Regions from separate parts of the Arthrobacter sp. LjRoot14 genome, predicted to be linked through region 2. Evidence: riboswitches for the same ligand, from Rfam matches in the RefSeq annotation. Region 2 holds a riboswitch; each other region holds the start of a gene.
What was found. Region 2 has a riboswitch for thiamine pyrophosphate ahead of ACSQ12_RS14465 (FAD-dependent oxidoreductase). Riboswitches for the same ligand answer to the same signal wherever they lie in the genome.
Positions count from the first base shown of each region.

Region 1: linked by a shared signal. The riboswitch ahead of ACSQ12_RS20220 (ECF transporter S component) and the one ahead of ACSQ12_RS14465 (FAD-dependent oxidoreductase) in region 2 are both predicted to bind thiamine pyrophosphate.
Region 3: linked by a shared signal. The riboswitch ahead of thiC (phosphomethylpyrimidine synthase ThiC) and the one ahead of ACSQ12_RS14465 (FAD-dependent oxidoreductase) in region 2 are both predicted to bind thiamine pyrophosphate.

Region 1 covers NZ_CAXURL020000001.1:4,450,840-4,457,074, forward strand. The annotation lists gene ACSQ12_RS20205 (UDP-N-acetylglucosamine 1-carboxyvinyltransferase) at 1-372, opposite strand, end outside; gene ACSQ12_RS20210 (energy-coupling factor transporter transmembrane component T family protein) at 482-1,285, opposite strand; gene ACSQ12_RS20215 (ABC transporter ATP-binding protein) at 1,282-2,892, opposite strand; gene ACSQ12_RS20220 (ECF transporter S component) at 2,909-3,541, opposite strand; TPP riboswitch at 3,615-3,757, opposite strand; gene ACSQ12_RS20225 (DUF4235 domain-containing protein) at 3,908-4,171, shown strand; gene mnhG (monovalent cation/H(+) antiporter subunit G) at 4,286-4,720, opposite strand; gene ACSQ12_RS20235 (monovalent cation/H+ antiporter complex subunit F) at 4,710-4,988, opposite strand; gene ACSQ12_RS20240 (Na+/H+ antiporter subunit E) at 4,985-5,530, opposite strand; gene ACSQ12_RS20245 (Na+/H+ antiporter subunit D) at 5,527-6,235, opposite strand, start outside.
Region 2 covers NZ_CAXURL020000001.1:3,213,925-3,220,159, forward strand. The annotation lists gene ACSQ12_RS14445 (hypothetical protein) at 1-86, shown strand, start outside; gene ACSQ12_RS14450 (4a-hydroxytetrahydrobiopterin dehydratase) at 83-433, opposite strand; gene ACSQ12_RS14455 (thiazole synthase) at 457-1,278, opposite strand; gene thiS (sulfur carrier protein ThiS) at 1,284-1,520, opposite strand; gene ACSQ12_RS14465 (FAD-dependent oxidoreductase) at 1,517-2,869, opposite strand; TPP riboswitch at 2,856-2,975, opposite strand; gene thiE (thiamine phosphate synthase) at 3,002-3,703, shown strand; gene ACSQ12_RS14475 (ferritin-like domain-containing protein) at 3,704-4,378, opposite strand; gene ACSQ12_RS14480 (RNB domain-containing ribonuclease) at 4,420-5,892, shown strand; gene ACSQ12_RS14485 (DEAD/DEAH box helicase) at 6,192-6,235, shown strand, end outside.
Region 3 covers NZ_CAXURL020000001.1:2,865,700-2,871,934, forward strand. The annotation lists gene ACSQ12_RS12925 (amidohydrolase family protein) at 7-1,089, opposite strand; TPP riboswitch at 1,175-1,282, shown strand; gene thiC (phosphomethylpyrimidine synthase ThiC) at 1,277-3,157, shown strand; gene ACSQ12_RS12935 (alpha/beta fold hydrolase) at 3,126-3,860, opposite strand; gene ffh (signal recognition particle protein) at 3,957-5,543, opposite strand; gene ACSQ12_RS12945 (glucose-6-phosphate dehydrogenase) at 5,695-6,235, shown strand, end outside.

The DNA.
Region 1 (6,235 bases), 1.2 Mb from region 2:
GATCCGGTTCACTTCCTCGATCCGGGCCAGCCGGCGCAACGTGGTGGTGCCACGGTTGATGAGGCTGGCGCAGAGAAGGGCAACTCCGGCGTTCTTGCTGCTGTTGACGTCCACCGAACCGGACAGCGTGCGGCCGCCCTCCACCCGGAGGTGCGTCATCTGCGGCCGGCCCACTTTGACGATGCTGCGGCCAACAATGGCCTCGAGCCGCTGGATCATTTTGAGGCTGAGGTTCTGCTTGCCCTGTTCCATCCGGGCGATGGCGCTTTGGCTGGTGCCCAGCTCGGCTGCCAGCTGCCCCTGGGTCCAGCCCTTCTCCCCGCGGGCATCGCGGAGCAGCAGGCCAACGTGTTCAGCAGTCTCTTGAGTCATACAAGGAAAATATCACGCATGAGCTATTTGGCCATTCGAAACGCCGGAAAGTGCACTCAAACTCACAAAATATTCACTTCGTGCGATATGCGGCGCCGGCCCCCGGAGGCTATTGCTGCTCGAGGAACACCATGTTCCAGGTCCCCGCACCGACTGCCGCGGACACTGCCGCGGCGGCAATCAGCACGCCGCCGAGGACCACCCAGATGTCCAGCTTGCTGAACGTGGACTCACGCGCCCAGGTCCGCTGCGCGCCGCCGAACCCCCGAGCCTCCATGGTGACGGCAAGCCGTGACGCCCGGCGCACAGCCTGGACCAGGAGTCCGAAGCTCTGCCCCAGCGTGGCCCGGAGGCGCTGCGCCGGACTGCCGTGCGAGCCCACACCGCGAGCGCGCCGGGCCATGCCGATCGTCTGCCATTCTTCGGCCATCAGCCCCACGAGCCGCATGGCGGCCAGCGTACCCAGCACGAAGCGGTGCGGCAGCTTCGCTTTCTGGGCGAGGGCGTCTGCCAGGTCAGTCGGGTCCGTGCAACTCATCAACAGCACCGCGGGGAGGGCGATCGCCACCCCCCGGAGCAGAAATCCCAGCCCCAGCTCCAGCGAACCTTCACTGATGGACCAGATGCCGACGTCGAGCAGTATCCTTCCGGCGTCAGGCGCCAGAATCGAGGTGCTCCAGCCGCCCAGTGCAGCCGCCAGGATCAGCGGCCAGCCACGCTGCCAGAGCAACGCGACGGTCAGTCCCGCCAGCGGAAAGAGCAGCAGCTCGAAGGCCAGCGCCACGGAGGCGGACACCCAGTCGATGGACAGCGCCAGCACCACGGTCATCAGCATGACGACGGCGAACTTGGCCAGCGGATTGGCCCGGGTGAGCAGGGCGTGGTTCGCCTGCAGGGTCAGCGCTTGCCTCATGGTGCAGCCACCTTCGGGTTGCGCAGTCCTGGCCGCCCGGGTTCGGGCGCGCCCAGTTTCAGCTCGGTACCGCCCAGGACGTCGCTGAACTCCTGGTCGTGGGTCACCGACACCACGGCGGTGCCGGCGTCGAGGAGTTCGGAGAGGAAGGAGGCGAGCTCGGCCCAGGTGTTGGCGTCCTGGCCGAACGTGGGCTCGTCCAGGATCAGCACGCGGGGATGCGCGGCCAGGACGGTGGCGACGGACAGCCGGCGCTTCTCCCCGCCGGAGAGTGTGTAGGGGTTGGCGTCCACCAGCTTGGTCAGCCGGAGGCGCTCCAGGAGTTCGTCCACGCGGTCCTCGCCGTGGCCCAGGTGCCGCGGGCCGAACATCAGCTCATCCAGCACCCGGCCGGTGACGAACTGGTGCTCCGGTTCCTGGAACACGGTGCCGATCCGGGAGATCAGCTGCTCCGCCTTCCACTTGTACGGGTCGATGCCGGCACCTTGGCTGAGGTCGACCGTGGCGGAAACCGAGCCCTCCACCGGCTGGAGCAGCCCGGCGAGGGTCAGGGCAAACGTGGACTTTCCGGAACCGTTGGGACCCGTGATGGTCAATGCCTGGCCGGCGCGGACCTGCGCCGTGATGCCGGACTGCACGGGGACCGGCGGGACAGCCTTGAAGCGCCGCCGGCGGGGGCGTTCGCGGGACACGGCAAGGTTTTCGGCGGCCAGCAGGAGGTTCCCGGCACCCGGCTCGCCCTGCGTTCCAGTGGCACCCGGCACTCCTGCGTCACCCGTTCGAGCCCGGGTGGCGGGCACGTACCCGGGCACCCAGACGCCGGCGGAGACGAGCACGTCCCGCGCCTCTGCCAGGACCCGGTCCGGAGGGCCGTCCAGGAGCACCGCGGTGTCCGTGGCAGATCCCGGCTGCAGCACCACGATCCGGTCCACAAGGTCCTTCCACACGCCCACGCGGTGTTCCACCACCACCAGCGTTGCCCCGGTCTTGTCCAGGCACCGGCCCACGGCGTCACGGACTTCCAGGACGCCGGCAGGGTCCAGGTTGGCAGTGGGCTCGTCGAGGAGCAGCAGTCCCGGGCGCATGGCGAGGATCCCGGCAAGCGCGAGGCGCTGCTTCTGCCCGCCGGACAGAGCTGACGTCGGGTGGTCCAGCGGCAGGTGGGCCAGCCCGACGTCGTCGAGCGCCTCTCCGACACGCGTCCAGATGTCCGCGCGCGGCACGGCAAGGTTCTCGGCGCCGAAGGCGACGTCGTCCCCCACGCGGGAAAGGACCACCTGCGTCTCCGGGTCCTGCTGCATGAGGCCGGCGCGGCCGCGCTGAGCACGCGGCGGGGCACCGTCGATGAGCAGGGAACCGGTCTCGTCGGAGTCGTCGGCATCCGGCGTTCCGTCGTGGGCTCCGGAGTCGCTGTCCCCGAGCACCCCGGCGAGTGCGTGCAGCAGCGTGGACTTGCCCGCGCCGGAGGGACCCAGCAGCAGCACGCGTTCGCCCGGCTGAATGTCCAGGTCCAGGCCGTGGACGGCGGGCCGGGACCGGCCGGCATGCCGCCAGCCCCAGCCGCGTGCCGTAACCGCTGCCGGGCGGACGGTGTCGGAAGGCGTCATGAGCAGTGTCCGTTCATCAGGAGAAGACAGGCTCCGTCGCTGCCTTGCGGGAGGCGAAGGAGCTCAGCACACCGGTCCGGGCCAGTCCGCGGGTGGCCAGCCAGGACAGTCCGCCGGCGATGATGGCGCCGGAGATGGCCGTGAAGATGATGTAGGCCAGCTTGTCGCCGGCAGCGTAGGCGATGTTCCAGCCCCACGGTGCGAACGAGTCGTTCAGGCCGCAGAAGAGGCCTGCAGCGGCGCCGGCCAGCAGCGAAACGGGCAGATTGAACTTCTTGTAAACGAACACCGCGAAGATGATCTCCGCGCCGAGCCCCTGCACGAAGCCGGAGAACAGCACCGACGCGCCGTACTGCGAGCCCATGATCAGCTCACCCGTGGCGGCCACTGTTTCGCAGAACAGGGCGGCTCCGGGCTTGCGGATGATCAGCATGCCCAGGACGGCGGGAATCATCCAGCCGCCTGCGATAAGGCCGGTCAGCGGCGGGTAGACGGCGTTCATGGGCGGCGAAACTGCGGCAGCCCCCTGGGACCAGGCCCAGAAAATCACGCCTCCGGCTACTGCGATCAACGCGGCAACCACAATGTCCACCACGCGCCAGTTGCACTTGCTGTTGCCAAGCGTCTGCTTGGCCGTCATTCCAGTCATTTTCTTCCTCCTGAGGTACAGGAGGGGAGAGTGTTCCCCGGACCGTCCGCGGCTTCCGCCGCCTGCTGCCGGACACTCTGAGAACTCGACTCCCTTGCGCCGGTACTAACCGGATCAGGTTCGAGGGTCTGCGGCTGTCCGCACTCTCAGCGCCCGCCTCCGGTTCCCTGGAATGTTCCAGTGATGCCCGACGGCGACGCTCCCCTGTCGTATCAATTCGCCCTTGTGGGCGTGGATCAGTTTACACCCGCGGGCCCGCGAAATCCCGGGGAGGGTGTCACAATGCGCGGTGATGCGGCCGGGTTGATGCGGCTAGGCTAGGGGAAGCCCTGTTTCCGTTGTTTCCCACCTGTAAGGGGTACTGGAGTGAGTTTTTTCATCAAGCTGCTTGGAACCGGAGTGAGCCTGCTTGCCGGATTCGCCGGCACCAAGGCCGTTGACGTCGTCTGGGAAAAGATCACCGGCCGCAAGCCCCCGAAGGGCGACAAGGACGACGTCCCCACCACCCTGCGCAGCGCCCTGACCTTTGCGCTGATCTCGGCGGCTGTCAGCGCCATCATCCAGGTCCTGGCCAACCGGGGCACGCAGCGTGCCATCACCCGCTTCGCCAAGAGCCAGGACATCGTCTAGGCCCACCCGGGAGAGTTTTTGTCCAGGTAACGGGAGGTAATTGACCTCCAAGTCGCGTTATCTGGACAAAAACTCCACCGGGGGTGGCGGCCCGGAACTTCTTGCGGGCGCCCCTTAGGCTGCGCCGTCGTCACCCTCGACGGCGGCGCGCTTTTCTGATTCCTGCCTTGTGGCGGCCTTCTTGTCGGCTGCCTTCAGCACTACGGCCTCCAGTTCATCCGTGGTGAGCAGTTCCTTGTGCAGGTGCTTGGTGCGGTAACCCGCCCTGCCCACCATGTGGGCGGACACCGGAACGGTGAGCACCTGGAAGATCCACGCCACGAACAGCACGGGCCACACCCACCAGGTCCGCAGCTGCAGGCCCACCGAGGCCAGCAGCAGGAAGAGTCCCAGCACCTGGGGCTTCGTGGCGGCGTGCATCCTGCTCATCAGGTCGGGGAAGCGCAACAGGCCGATCGCCGCACCGAGGGACATCAGGGCGCCCACCACCATAAAGACGGCCGACACTGCATCAATGACTGTGTCCACGGCGGATGGTTCAGGATTCATGGGGCTGCTCCCGCCGGTCGGCCACGAAGCGCGCCACGGTCACGGACCCGATGAATCCGATGATGGACAGCGCCACGAGCAGCATCAGGTTGTTCAGGTGCCGGTTGACGGCCATGTCGATGCAGAGCGTGGCACCGATGATGGCCAGCAGCACGTCAGAGGCCAGCACCCGGTCCAGCAGGGACGGGCCGATGGCGATCCGGACAATCGCCCCGGCTGCCGCCAGGGACAGGATCACGGCCGTTACGGTCAGGACGACGTCCATCATGCGCCCACCTCCTGTTTCAGTGCGGCCAGTTCCTCGCGGGTGCCCATGATCCTGATCAGTGCCGCCTCGGCATCCCGGACCTCTTTGCGCAGGTTCACAATGTCCTCTCCGCTCCGCACATTCAGCCCGTGGATGTAGAGCGTGGACGTGGAGCGGTCCACCTCCACCACCAGCGAGCCCGGAATCAGCGAGATGACGTGGCCGGTGGCCGTCACCATCAGGTCCGAGTGGCTTCGCAGCTTGACGGCGACGACGGCGTTGGTCACCCTGGGCCCGCGGGCCAACGCGAGGTACAGCACCTGGAAGCTGGCGGCCACCACCTTGGCCAGGAACACCAGGGCGAAGGGGACTGCCCGCACGATGCTGAAGCGGCCGCCCAGCTCCACCGGGGGCAGGTAGAAAAGCCGTGCCACCACGACGGCGATCAGCGCACCGAACAGCAGGTTACCGGGACTGAAATCCTGCCAGAGCGCGGCCCAGACGAACACCAGCCAGACCAGCAGGGGCAGTTCCTGCCGGATTGAGATCCGTCGGCGGTTCATTTCTTCCCCTCCTGCTGCACAGGTTCAGGCTGCACAGGCTCAGGCTGCACAGGCTCAGGTTGCGCGATCGGGGGCACGGGGGCGTTTTCGCCCAGCACGGCCTGGATGTACGCGGACCGGTCCAGCATTTCCACGGCCGACTGGTCCGCCACCCGAAAGAGCGGGCCGGCAAAGACGGTGAGCGCCACGCCGAAGGCCACGAGGCCCAGGGTTGATCCCACCATCGTCCGCGGCAGCAGCGTGACGTTGCGCTTGCCCGCGCGGTCGCCCGTGTCGGAGTCCTCAGGGGCCGCGAGCAGCACGGGGTCCGGGTTCTCGGCGTCCTCGGGTTTGCGCCAGAACGCGCGGTTCCACACACGGGCGATGGCCAGAAGCGTCAGCAGGCTGGTCACGACGCCGCCGATCACCAGGGCGTAGGCCAGCGGGGTGCCAAGCTGCACACCGGCCTGCAGCAGCCCGAGCTTGCCCAGGAAACCGGAGAACGGCGGGATGCCGGCCAGGTTCATGGCGGGGATGAAGAACAGCAGGGCCAGGATCGGGGACAACTTGGCCAGGCCGGCGACGCGGTCGATCGACGAGCTTCCGCCGCGGCGTTCGATCAGGCCCGTGACCAGGAAGAGGCTGGTCTGGATGGTGATGTGGTGGGCCACGTAGAACACTGCCGCGCCGAGCCCGGCCACCGAGGACATCGCCAGCCCGAACACC
Region 2 (6,235 bases):
GGGCGGCTCTTGCCGCCGCGGTGTACCTGGGCCGGAAGCGTGCCCTGCATGACACGAAGGAGCTCACCGCCGCGCTGCGGCTCTAAGTACTTGAGGCGCCGGGCGGGTACTTGGCTGGAACGGCCACAGCTTCCACGACGGCGGCAGCGGCGCTGACAGCCGCCGCGGCGGCGACGTCCCGCCCTGTCACCTGGGTACCGGCGTCGTGTGAGGTGAAGCGGATGAACACCCTGTTGTAGCGCCAGTCCAGGTCCGGGTGGTGGTTTTGTTCCTCAGCCAGGCGCCCGACGGCGGCAATCAGCTCAAGCGCAGCGGCCGCGGTCGGCGCCTTGAAGACGGTCACCAGGCCACCCGATTGGTACCGCCAGTCGGGCAGCTCTGCGAGCGCGGCGTCAATCTGGGTTTGGCTAAGAGTGTCTTCCGTGCCTGTCACCGCTGGCTCCTTGGATGGTACGCCTACAGGAACTCCGCCCGGCCTTCCATGGCCGAGGAGGCAAGAGCGTGCTCGCGGCGCGGAATCCGTCCTGCCGCTTTCGCCAGCCTACCGGCGATGACCGCGTGTTTGAAGGCCTGCCCCATCATCGCCGGGTTCTGCGCCCGGGTCACTGCTGTCGCCAGCAGCACCGCGTCGCACCCCAGTTCCATGGCGAGCGCCGCGTCGGACGCCGTGCCGATGCCGGCATCGAGCACCACGGGAACGGACGCCCTGGAAACGATGAGCTCAATGTTATGCGGGTTCAGGATGCCCAGGCCGGTGCCGATCGGGGACCCGAGCGGCATCACGGCGGTGGCTCCGAGGTTCTCCAGCCGAAGCGCCAGCACGGGGTCGTCATTGGTGTAGGCGAACACCTTGAACCCGCGGTTAACCAGCTGCTCGGTGGCGTCCACCAGCTCCACGGCGTCCGGCAGCAGGGTGTGTTCGTCGGCGATCACTTCAAGCTTCACCCAGTCCGTCTCCAGTGCCTCCCGCGCCAGTTCCGCAGTCATCACGGCGTCCCGGGCGGTGAAGCAGCCGGCGGTGTTGGGCAGCACCCGGATGTTGTGGTCCACCAGGAGCTGGAACAGCGAGCCTGTTTCGGCCGGCGAATAGCGGCGCATGGCCACGGTGGTCAGCTCCGTGCCGGACGCGATCAGGGCAGCTCCCAGCCCGTCCAGGCTGGGTGCACCGCCGGTGCCCATGATCAACCGTGATCCCAGCGGGATGCCGTCCACAATGAATGCGTCCGCCGCCGCCTGCTGACCGGTCCCTGCCGTGCCGGCAACCGTTGTTCCTGCCATGATGCTCAACCTCCCTGTACCGCGGTAACAAGTTCGACGTCGTCGCCCTCGGCCAGCGCCGTGACGAACCACTGGCTGCGCGGCACCACCTCGGAATTCCGCGCTACCGCCACGCCCAGTTTTTGGCCGTCGGCAGCCTGCCCGTTGGGCGCGAGGTTCCTGCCGGTGACCTGGCTGACGAGGGTGGTGACGGACGCGCCGTCGGCCACCGCATGTGCCGTGCCGTTCAGTGTGATGTTCATGCTGTTTCCTTGTTCGGGTCAATTGTGACGGTGTGTGCAGGCGCTGCCGGTCCGGCCGAAAGGCCGGAAAACCGGTCGGGCCGGAACGGAGCCCAGCGTGGATCGGCGTCGCCGTCCATCAGCTGCCTGCAGATGGACGCCGCTGCAGGGGTGAGCAGGACGCCATGCCGGAAGAATCCGGTGGCAATGATCAGGCCCTCAATATCCAGGCCGGTTCCTGCGGCCGCTACCCGGCCCAGCAGCGGCGCGTTGTCCGGCGTTCCCGGACGGGCCCTCGCCGTGGCTTCGAGCAGTTCCAGTTCCGCGACGGCGGGAACCAGCACCTGTGCGTCACGGAGCAGCTGGTAGACGCCGCCGGCGGAAACGGCCGATCCTGCGGGTGTTACGGGTCCCACAGGCGCCGTCACGGGGGCGTCGATACCCGCTCCCGACAGCGAATCTTCACGCTGCGTGGCCCCGATCACCACGGTGCCGTCCTGCCGGGGCACGATGTAAACGGGAACTCCATGGACCATTCCACGGACTGTGGATGTCAGCAGGGGCTGCAGGTAGGCGGGGACGCGCAGGCGCAGGATGTCGCCGTACACGGGGCGGAGCGGCAGCTGAAGTCCGGGCGGCAGTCCGCCCAGGGACGCGGATTCCAGTCCGTTGGCAATGATCGTTTCGTCTGCGTGCACGGTTCCTCCACCGGCCAGGCTGACGCCGCTGACACGCCCGTCCTCCCAGAGCAGGCCGGCGGCCCGCACACGCACGGCAGACCCCGGCAGGGAATCCGAGATCACGGCCAGCAGCTTGCGGGGATCCACCTGATGGTCGGCCGGAATCTCGAAGGCGCAGGATATCCCGGGGCTCAGCAGCGGCTCCCGTCCCCGGGCTTCCCTGACCGTCAGCGGTTCCACCGTCAGGCCGCCGGCCTGCTGGACGCCGCGCAGGTCGGCGAGCGCCCGGCGGTCTGCGGCGTCGGCACCCACGGCGAGGGTCGGCGTCGTAAGGTAGCCGGTGTCCGGGCCGTCGGCGCCGGGTTCACGGGACGCACGCCCGGTTTCCAGGCCGGCTGCGAAGGCCGGCCACAGTCCCGAGGAGTGGAGCATGAGTTCCAGGAGGTCTTCCTCCTGGTAATGGAGTTCGCTGACCGGCGCCAGCATGCCGGCGGCGGCCCAGCTCGCGCCCGTTCCCGGTGCGTCGTCGATGATCACCACGGACCTGCCCGACTGCCCGGCTTCCCAGGCAATGCCGTGGCCGATAATTCCTCCGCCGACCACGGCAACGTCGGCCCTGATGTCCACGCCGTGCTCGCCGCGACTGCGCGCGGGCGGCCGGCCTGCCGGGGATTGCGGGGTCATTGTCATCCTTCCCTACGCCGGTACTAACCGGATCAGGTCAAGCGGTCGGCTCTGACGCCCTCTCAGCCCTGCAGCTTTGTGACAGCTGCGGCGGGCTCCCGCGGTACTCCCCCAGTTTAGGGGAACTAGGCTTGTGCCATGACCGAGCAAGCTCTCCTTACCGATGCCCGCCTGTACCTCTGCACTGATGCCCGCACCGAGCGGGGCGATTTCGCCGACTTCGTCGATGCCGCCTACGCAGGCGGCGTGGACATCATCCAGCTCCGCGACAAGGGCCTGGAAGCGGCCGAGGAGCTCGAGCTGCTCGAAGTACTGGAAGCCGCGGCCCGCCGCCACGGCCGTCTGTGGTCGGTCAACGACCGCGCGGACATCGCCTCGCTCTCCGGTGCCCCGGTGCTTCATGTCGGGCAGAAGGACCTCCCCCTGGCGTCCGCCCGGAAGTTCCTTGGCGGTGAGGCCGTGATCGGCCTGTCGACGCACAGCCCCGGGCAGATCGACGCCGCCATCGCCGCATCCGGTGCTGCCGGGGGCCTGGACTATTTCTGCGTCGGGCCTGTGTGGGCCACTCCCACGAAGCCGGGCCGTGCCGCCGTCGGCCTCGACCTCGTCCGTTACGCGGCAGAGGCCACCGGCAAAACGACCGGCAGCGCTGCGGGGGCAGGCGTCGACGGTCCGGCGCTGCCGTGGTTCGCCATCGGAGGCATCGACCTGGGCAACGTTGAGCGGGTGGCGGCGGCAGGAGCGGAGCGGATCGTCGTGGTCCGCGCCATCACCGAGGCCGACGACCCCGCCGCGGCCGCGAGGTCGCTCCTGGCGGCACTCGACGCCGGCGCGTCCTGACTATCCGGTCAGGCCGAGCTGCGTCATCCGTTTGGAATGCTTCTCCGCCAGCCCGGCGATCAGCCCGCTGACCAGCTCTTTCGCAGCGGCACTGTCCCCGCCGCCGATCAGGCTTCCCACGAACGCATGCTCGTAGCTGACACGCTGCGCCTGGGTCAGTGCTTCGCCCAGCAGCCGCCTGCCCCACAGCGCCAGCCTGGAAGCGAGCCTCGGATCGTCGGCGAGGGCGTTCCTCAGCCGTTCGCGAAGAACCTCCGTTGTCTCATCGGAGGCCTGGATCTGTTCGATGACGTCCCGCGTTCCGGCGTCAACATAGCGGGAGATGGCCCGGTAGAAGTCGGCGGAGACTGTATCGATCACGTAGGCCTTCATCAGGGATTCGTACCAGTCGGCCGGGCGCGTCCGCGAATGGAAGTAGTCCACGGCCGCCTGGAACGGCAGCATGGCATCCTCGGCGTCGATCCCCATGGCCTCAAGGCGGGCGCTCACCAGCTCGTAATGCCGGAACTCCACGACGGCAATCCTGCCGAGCACGGCCCGGTCGTGGAGGGTGGGCGAATACCGCGCGTCAGCGGAGAACCTCTCGAACGCTGACAGCTCGCCGTAGGCCATCATTCCGAACAGGTCTGCGACGAAACGGTTGTAGCGAGCGGTGTCAGCCGGGGATGAGCTCATCGTCCAAGACTAATGGCGCAAATGGAGCTAACCTGACTTTCGTGTCACATCATCACCTGACTCCAAGTGTCCACGAACAGACCAACCGGCTGGCCGAGGCGCTAAACGCGCTGCGCACGGAGTTGGAGCTGCCCGGGCCCTTCCCTGACGAAGTCCTGCGGGATGCGCTGGCGGCCATTGCGGAGCACAAGATGCCTGACCTCGACCTCACGGACGTGGGCTTTGTGACCATCGATCCCCCGTCCTCCACTGACCTGGACCAGGCCCTCTTCATCGAGCGGTCAGGCGACAGGTACAAGGTTTTTTACGCCATCGCCGATGTGCCGTCCTTCGTGGCGCCGGGAGGAGCGCTCGACGCCGAAACGCGGCGGCGGGGGCAGACGTTCTACGCCCCGGACGGACGGATTCCGCTGCACCCGGAAGCCATCAGCGAGCAGGCCGGCAGCCTGCTGGCCGGACAGTTGTGCGCCGCGTTCGTGTGGGAGTTCGACCTGGATGCGGAGGCCCGCGTGGAGTCCGTGCTGGTGCGCCGGGCCAGGATCCGGAGCCGGGCGAAGCTCAGCTACAAAGGCGTCCAGGCCGAGCTGGATTCCGGCAGTGCCGCCCCCGTCCTGCTGCTCCTCAGGGAAGTGGGGATCAAGCGCGTGGAACTGGAACGGCTCCGCGGCGGCGCAAGCCTCAACATGCCGGAACAAGAGATCGAACAGCTGCCCGACGGCGGTTACCGCATCGTGGCGGCGCCGCCCCTCCCCGTGGAGGACTGGAATGCCCAGATCTCCCTCATGACCGGAATGGCTGCCGCTGACCTTATGCTCGAAGGCAGGGTCGGGATCCTGCGTACCATGCCCGCCCCTGACGAACGGTCGCTCCTGCATTTCAAGCGGCAGACAAATGCGCTCGGCAAGCCGTGGGACGGTGAGGCGAGCTACGGCGAGTACCTGCGCTCCCTTGATCCCACCGACCCCCGGCAGCTGGCTATCCTGCACTCCGCCGGGATGCTGTTCCGGGGCGCCGGTTACACGCCCTTTGACGGCACCGTGCCGGAGGACGCCATCCAGTCGGCCATCGGGGCAGCGTATGCGCACACCACGGCACCGCTGCGCCGCCTGATCGACCGCTTCGTCCTGGTGATCTGTGAGGCGCTGAGCAACCGCACCGCGGTTCCCGACTGGGCCCGGGAAGCACTCCCCTCGCTGCCGGAAATCATGGCGGCCTCGGACCAGCTGGCGGCCAGGATGGAACGGCTGGCCCTGGATACGGTGGAGGCCGCCCTCCTCGTCAACCACATCGGGCAGGAGTTCGACGCCGTCGTCATCTCCGGGTCGAAACCGGGCAAGCCCAACGGGAACGGCGGCAACGGGAACGGCAACGGACCGTCCGGGATCATCCAGATCGCGGACCCTGCGGTGACGGCCCGGTGCCCCGGCGAACTCGAGTCCGGCACCACGGTCCGGGTCAGGCTGATCTCGTCGGACATCCGCACGCGCGTGATCCGGCTTGAACTGGTGGAGTGACTGCCGGCTGATTGTGGACCGCGTCCGGGGCGTCAGTCGGTGGTGGTTGCGGTCAACAGCTAGACTGAGGGGGTAGTAATGGATGCCCGGTCGTTGATTTCCATGATTTTTGAATTCAACAAGCCCGCCCCTACGCGATCTTGAGATACGCCCGCTGGTCCCCAGTGCCAGCATTTAGATAGCCCGCGATCGGCTTCCACTGGATTTGCTTGCGCGCCCGAGCGTGCTCCGGAACGGCCTCGCGGCCGGCCCCGTTGAGCAAGCAGCGCCAATGCCCAAATGAATAAGGAAACTCCCCTGTGAGTGAATTGCATACGCACCAACTTCTGACCGACGAAACCGG
Region 3 (6,235 bases), 350 kb from region 2:
TTATTCCTAGCGGAGCTGCCGGCCCCGAAGAACGGTGTGCTTGAGGTCCCGCAGTGTTGCCGGGTTGAGCCTGGGGTCCAGTTCGCACAGCACGACGTCGGCGCTGGCACCTTCGGCGATGCCGTCCGCTCCCAGCCACTCACGCGCGGCCCAGGAAGCGGCGTCCAGGGCTGAGGCCGCCGGCAGGCCGGCGGCGTGGAGCGCCTGGATCTCGTCCACGATCCTGCCGTGGCTGATGACACTGCCCGCATCGGTCCCGGCGTAGATCGCGACGCCGGCTTCGAAGGCCTCGAGGATGCGCTCGTTCCGCCGTTCCCAGAGCCTTTGCATGTGGGCCGCGTACACCGGAAACTTCGCTTTCGCACGGGCCGCAATGTCGGGGAATGTCGCAATGTTGATCAGCGTGGGAATGATGGGGACGCGCTGTTCCACGAAACGGGGGATGTGGCGCGGCAGCAGGCCGGTTCCGTGTTCGATGCAGTCGATGCCGGCGTCGAGCATGTCATCCAGGGTGTCCTCCGCGAAACAGTGGGCGGTCACCCTGGCGCCTTCGTCGTGGGCTGCGCGGACAGCGTCCCGCACCACTGCGGCGGGGAACGAAGGCGCCAGGTCGCCGGCGTCCCGGTCGATCCAGTCCCCTACGAGCTTGACCCAGCCGTCACCCGCCAGCGCCTGCTTCCGCACGGCCTCGACCAGTCCGTCCGGCTCAACTTCGACAGCGAATCCCTGCAGGTAGCGGCGCGTCCTGGCGATGTGGCGGCCGGCGCGGATGATGCGCGGCAGCTCCGGCCGCTGCTGGAGCCAGCGGGTGTCGTGGACGGCGCCGGCATCCCGGACGAGCAGCGTGCCGGCATTCCTGTCCGTGAGGGCCTGTTCCTCGGCCACGGAATCCGGAACGTCACCGGCTGGTCCCAGCCCGATGTGGCAATGCGCATCCACCAGGCCAGGCAGCACCCAGCCGTTCAACACCAGGTCAGGCGGAGCGGCCGGCCGTGTGAACGTCAGCCTGCCGTCCACAGCCCAGAGGCCCTGCCGTTCCCGGTCCGGGGCGGTGAGCACGGTTCCGCTGAATTCGATGACGTCACGCATGCTTCAAGCCTAGACCGGCCGGGCACCCTCCCCTGTTGTGACCTGCATGTGACATGGACCCGCCCCGGCCCTGTGGTAGCTTCGTCTACGACCACACGGGTGCCCTTGCAAGGGCTGAGATCGGGCTGACGCGGCCTGCGACCGTTGAACCTGTCCGGGTAATGCCGGCGAAGGAAGTGAGTATTCCGTGAATACACAAGAAACACAGCTGATCCGTGCCCAAAACAAGACCGCACCCGGCAATTCGGCACCTGCCGAAGCGCAGTCCATGAAGTCCCACTCGCTGGCATTCATCGCCGATGAGGCCACCGGGATCCGGGTTCCGGTGACCGAAATCGCCCTTGAGGACTCACCGGGCGGGGCAGCCAACCCGCCGTTCCGCGTGTACCGGACTGCCGGGCCCGGCAGCGATCCCGTGGTGGGCCTGGAGCCGTTCAGGACCCGGTGGATCGAGTCGCGGGCAGACACCGAGCCCTATGGCGGAAGGGAACGGAACCTGCTCGATGACGGCAGGTCGGCAGTGCGCCGCGGCGCCGCGTCCGCGGAGTGGAAGGGCGCGCAGCCCGTGCCCCGCCGCGCCGTCGAAGGCAGGACAGTCACGCAGATGCACTACGCCCGGCAGGGTGTGGTGACGCCCGAGATGCAGTTCGTTGCCCTCCGCGAAAACTGCGACGTGGAGCTGGTCCGCAGCGAAGTGGCTGCGGGCCGCGCCATCATCCCCAACAACATCAACCACCCGGAATCCGAGCCGATGATCATCGGCAAGGCCTTCCTGGTGAAGATCAACGCCAACATCGGCAACTCGGCCGTCACGAGCTCCATCGCGGAGGAGGTCGACAAGCTGCAATGGGCCACACAGTGGGGCGCCGACACCGTGATGGACCTGTCCACCGGCGATGACATCCACACCACCCGTGAGTGGATCATCCGCAACTCGCCCGTCCCGATCGGCACCGTTCCCATCTATCAGGCCCTGGAAAAGGTCAACGGCGAGGCCAACCAACTGACGTGGGAAATCTTCCGCGACACCGTGATCGAACAGTGCGAGCAGGGCGTGGACTACATGACCATCCACGCCGGGGTGCTGCTGCGGTATGTGCCGCTGACGGCCAACCGGGTGACCGGCGTAGTCTCCCGCGGCGGCTCCATCATGGCCGGCTGGTGCCTTGCCCACCACCAGGAGAACTTCCTGTACACGCACTTCGACGAGCTGTGCGAAATTTTCGCCAAGTACGACGTCGCGTTCTCGCTGGGCGACGGGCTGCGGCCAGGTGCGACCGCGGACGCGAACGACGCCGCCCAGTTCGCGGAGCTGGATACCCTGGCCGAACTGACGCAGCGCGCCTGGGAGTTCGACGTGCAGGTGATGGTGGAAGGACCCGGCCACGTGCCGTTCCATCTGGTCCGTGAAAACGTGGAACGCCAGCAGGAACTCTGCAAGGGAGCACCGTTCTACACGCTGGGGCCGCTGGTCACGGACATAGCCCCGGGCTACGACCACATCACGTCCGCCATCGGCGCCACGGAAATCGCCCGCTACGGCACGGCCATGCTCTGCTACGTCACGCCCAAGGAACACCTGGGGCTGCCCAACAAGGACGATGTCAAGACCGGCGTCATTACCTACAAGATTGCCGCCCACGCCGCCGACCTGGCCAAGGGCCACCCCGGCGCGCACGAACGCGACGACGCCCTGTCCAAGGCCCGGTTCGAATTCCGCTGGCGGGACCAGTTCGCCCTCTCACTGGACCCGGTCACCGCCGAATCCTTCCATGACGAGACCCTCCCCGCGGAACCGGCCAAGACCGCGCACTTCTGCTCCATGTGCGGGCCCAAGTTCTGCTCCATGCGCATCAGCCAGGACATCAGGGACGAGTACGGTTCCGCCGAAGCACAGTCGGCACTCGCCGAGATGGCGGCAGGCATGCGTGAAAAGAGCAACGAATTCCTGGCAGCCGGCGGCAAGGTCTACCTTCCCGAGCTGCAGCTTCCAAACCCGGAACAACCGGGCCGGCACAGTGCAGCGACGGGCGACGCTACGACGCCTGTGAGTGCTGACGCCTGCTGACTTCTGCGATGAAGGACCGGATAACCCGGTCTCCCTCCACCGAGTCCTGAGGCCGGTGTCCGCCCGCGGCAACGCGGTGCTGGGCACCGGTTTCACGCAGGTAGCCCGCAATCTCTTCGTAGAGCGGCTCCCAGCCGCCGGTCAGGACGAGCGTGGCGACACCCGGCACGATCTGCAGCGGCGCCTCCCACGGAGGCGCCTGTAACCGGAGCCGGCGGGCAGCGTTGAGTGCTTCCGGCGTGGCGGGGCCATCACTGTGCACGGAAAACGCCCGCCGGACAAACTCCCGCTGGAAGTCGTCGTCGCCGAGCTGGTGCCGCACGTCAAAAAGCGGCTGCATCAGTGCGCGGTGCGCAGCAGTGGCAGGCAGTTCAGCGGTCAGTGACAGGCAGGCGGGCTCCACGAGGGTGAGGGACTGCACCAGATCCGGGCGTTCCACGGCCGCCATCATGGCCGCAATGGCGCCCTGGGCATGCGCCACCACATGTCCGCCGGCAACGCCGCGGCCCTCGTCCGCCAAGGCCCCCAGCACAATCCGGGCGTCCGTCTGGAAGTCCGATTCGACGGGCTCCGCAGACGCGTCAAAACCGTGGCGGCGCAGGAACAGTGCGTCGTAGGCCAGGGCCATGCCGTGTTGCTTGGGCCACGCGGCAGACCCGAAGGCTCCCGAACCGTGGACGAACACTACGCGCTGCTTAAACATGCCCCAACCCTATGGCAATGGCCGGACAATTCGGCCGGACGACATTGAACCTGCCGGCAGCCACGTTGACCGTACGTAAAACCGCGCCGCCAGTAACTACTTGCTCCCGCCGAGGAACTTGTCGAACCCCTTGGGCAGGTTGAGCTGCGACGGGTCGAAGTCCGCTCCCTGCTGACCGAAAGCCGCCCCGGTCGGAAGTGCCTTGCCGGCGCTGGCGCGCCGGGCCTCGGCGTCGCGGAGTTCCTGCGCTGCCTTGGCCGGGTTTCCGGACTTGGCCTTCTTCTTCGGCGCGTTCTTGGCGCCCTTGCGGGCTCCTCCGCCGCCCATGCCAGGCATTCCAGGCATGCCCGGCATTCCGCCGCCGGCTGCCATCTTCTTCATCATCTTCTGCGCCTGGGCAAACCGCTCCAGCAGGCCGTTGACGTCCGACACATGCATGCCCGAGCCCTTGGCGATGCGGGCCCGGCGTGAGCCGTTGATGATCTTGGGGGCAACGCGCTCATGCGGGGTCATGGAACGGACGATCGCTTCGACGCGGTCGATTTCGCGTTCGTCGAATTGCTCGAGCTGCTGGCGGATGTTCTGCGCGCCCGGCATCATCATGAGCATTTTCTTCATGGAGCCCATGTTGCGGATTTGCTGCATCTGGGCCAGGAAGTCATCCAGCGTGAAGTCTTCCTGGTCGGCGAACTTCTTCGCCATCCGGGCCGCTTCGTCCTTGTCCCAGGACTTTTCAGCCTGTTCGATCAGGGTGAGGACGTCGCCCATGTCGAGAATGCGGGACGCCATGCGGTCCGGGTGGAACAGCTCAAAGTCGTCCACGCCTTCGCCGGTGGAGGCGAACATGACGGGCTTGCCGGTGACCGACGCAACGGACAGCGCGGCACCGCCGCGGGCGTCGCCGTCGAGCTTGGAAAGTACGATGCCGGTGAAGTTGACGCCTTCATCGAAGGCAAGCGCCGTGTTGACGGCGTCCTGTCCGATCATCGAGTCAATGACGAAGAGCACTTCGTTGGGCACGATCGCCCGGCGGATCTGGCGCGCCTGCTCCATCATTTCGGCATCCACGCCAAGGCGTCCGGCGGTGTCCACAATGACGACGTCGTGAAGCTTCTGGCGCGCTTCTTCGACACCGGCCCGGGCAACTGCCACGGGGTCGCCGGCCGGGTGTTCCAGCTCCATGGAGGTGGCACCCGGGTGCGGGGCGAAGACGGGCACCCCGGCGCGCTGTCCGACAACCTGGAGCTGGTTGACAGCGTTGGGCCGCTGGAGGTCACAGGCCACGAGCATGGGGCTGTGGCCCTGGGACTTCAGCCATTTGGAGAGCTTGCCGGCGAGGGTGGTCTTGCCGGCACCCTGGAGGCCCGCGAGCATGATGATGGTGGGGCCGGTCTTGGCCAGGCGGATACGCCGGGTCTCGCCGCCCAGGATTTCAACGAGTTCCTCGTTGACGATCTTGACGATCTGCTGGCTGGGGTTCAAGGCACCGGACACCTCGGCGCCCAGGGCACGCTCGCGCACCCGGCCCGTGAACTCGCGGACCACGGGCACGGCAACGTCGGCGTCCAGGAGGGCCCGCCGGATCTCGCGGACCGTGGCGTCAACGTCCGCCTCGGTGAGGCGGCCCTTGCCGCGGAGATTCTTGAAGGTTGCTGTCAACCGGTCAGAGAGTGAATTGAACACGCGCCGTGCACTTCTTTCAGTGGATCTACAGCTGGCGGCCGGTGCGGCTCGCCAGAGTCGTGACTGTTGTTGGCCTGGACCAACTGCCTCGACAACGGGACTCGACTATCTAGGGTACCAAGACAGCCCTTCAAGATGGCATGCTGGCAGGATGGCCGCCCAAACCACTGTAAAAACATTGCTCATCCTCGGCGCCTCCGGGGACCTCACCGGCCGGCTGCTGCTGCCTGGACTCGCCCGCCTCGCTGCCCGGGGGCGTGCCGACGGGCTGACGCTCGTGGGTGCCGGATCGGATCCCTGGACCCCGGAACAATGGCTGGAACGCGTCGAGACGTCCTTTGCCGATTCGAACTCCCAGGCAGACGCCGCCGGCAAGCGCGAGCTCAAACGCATTGCGGGATCAACGGCATACCACCAGCTTGACGTGACGGCGGGCGGCGAGCTGGCCTCCCTGCTTTCCGGCCTGGAAGCCCCGGTGGCCGTGTACTTCGCCCTGCCCCCGCACGTCAGCCAGAAGGCCTGCGAAGTGCTGGCCCCGGAGGAAGTACCCGCCGGCACCCGGCTGGTGATGGAAAAGCCCTTCGGATCCAGCGAGGATTCCGCCCGCCACCTCAACCAGACCCTCGCGGCGCTGGTCCCCGAAGACCACATCCACCGGGTGGACCACTTCCTGGGCAAGGCAACGGTACTCA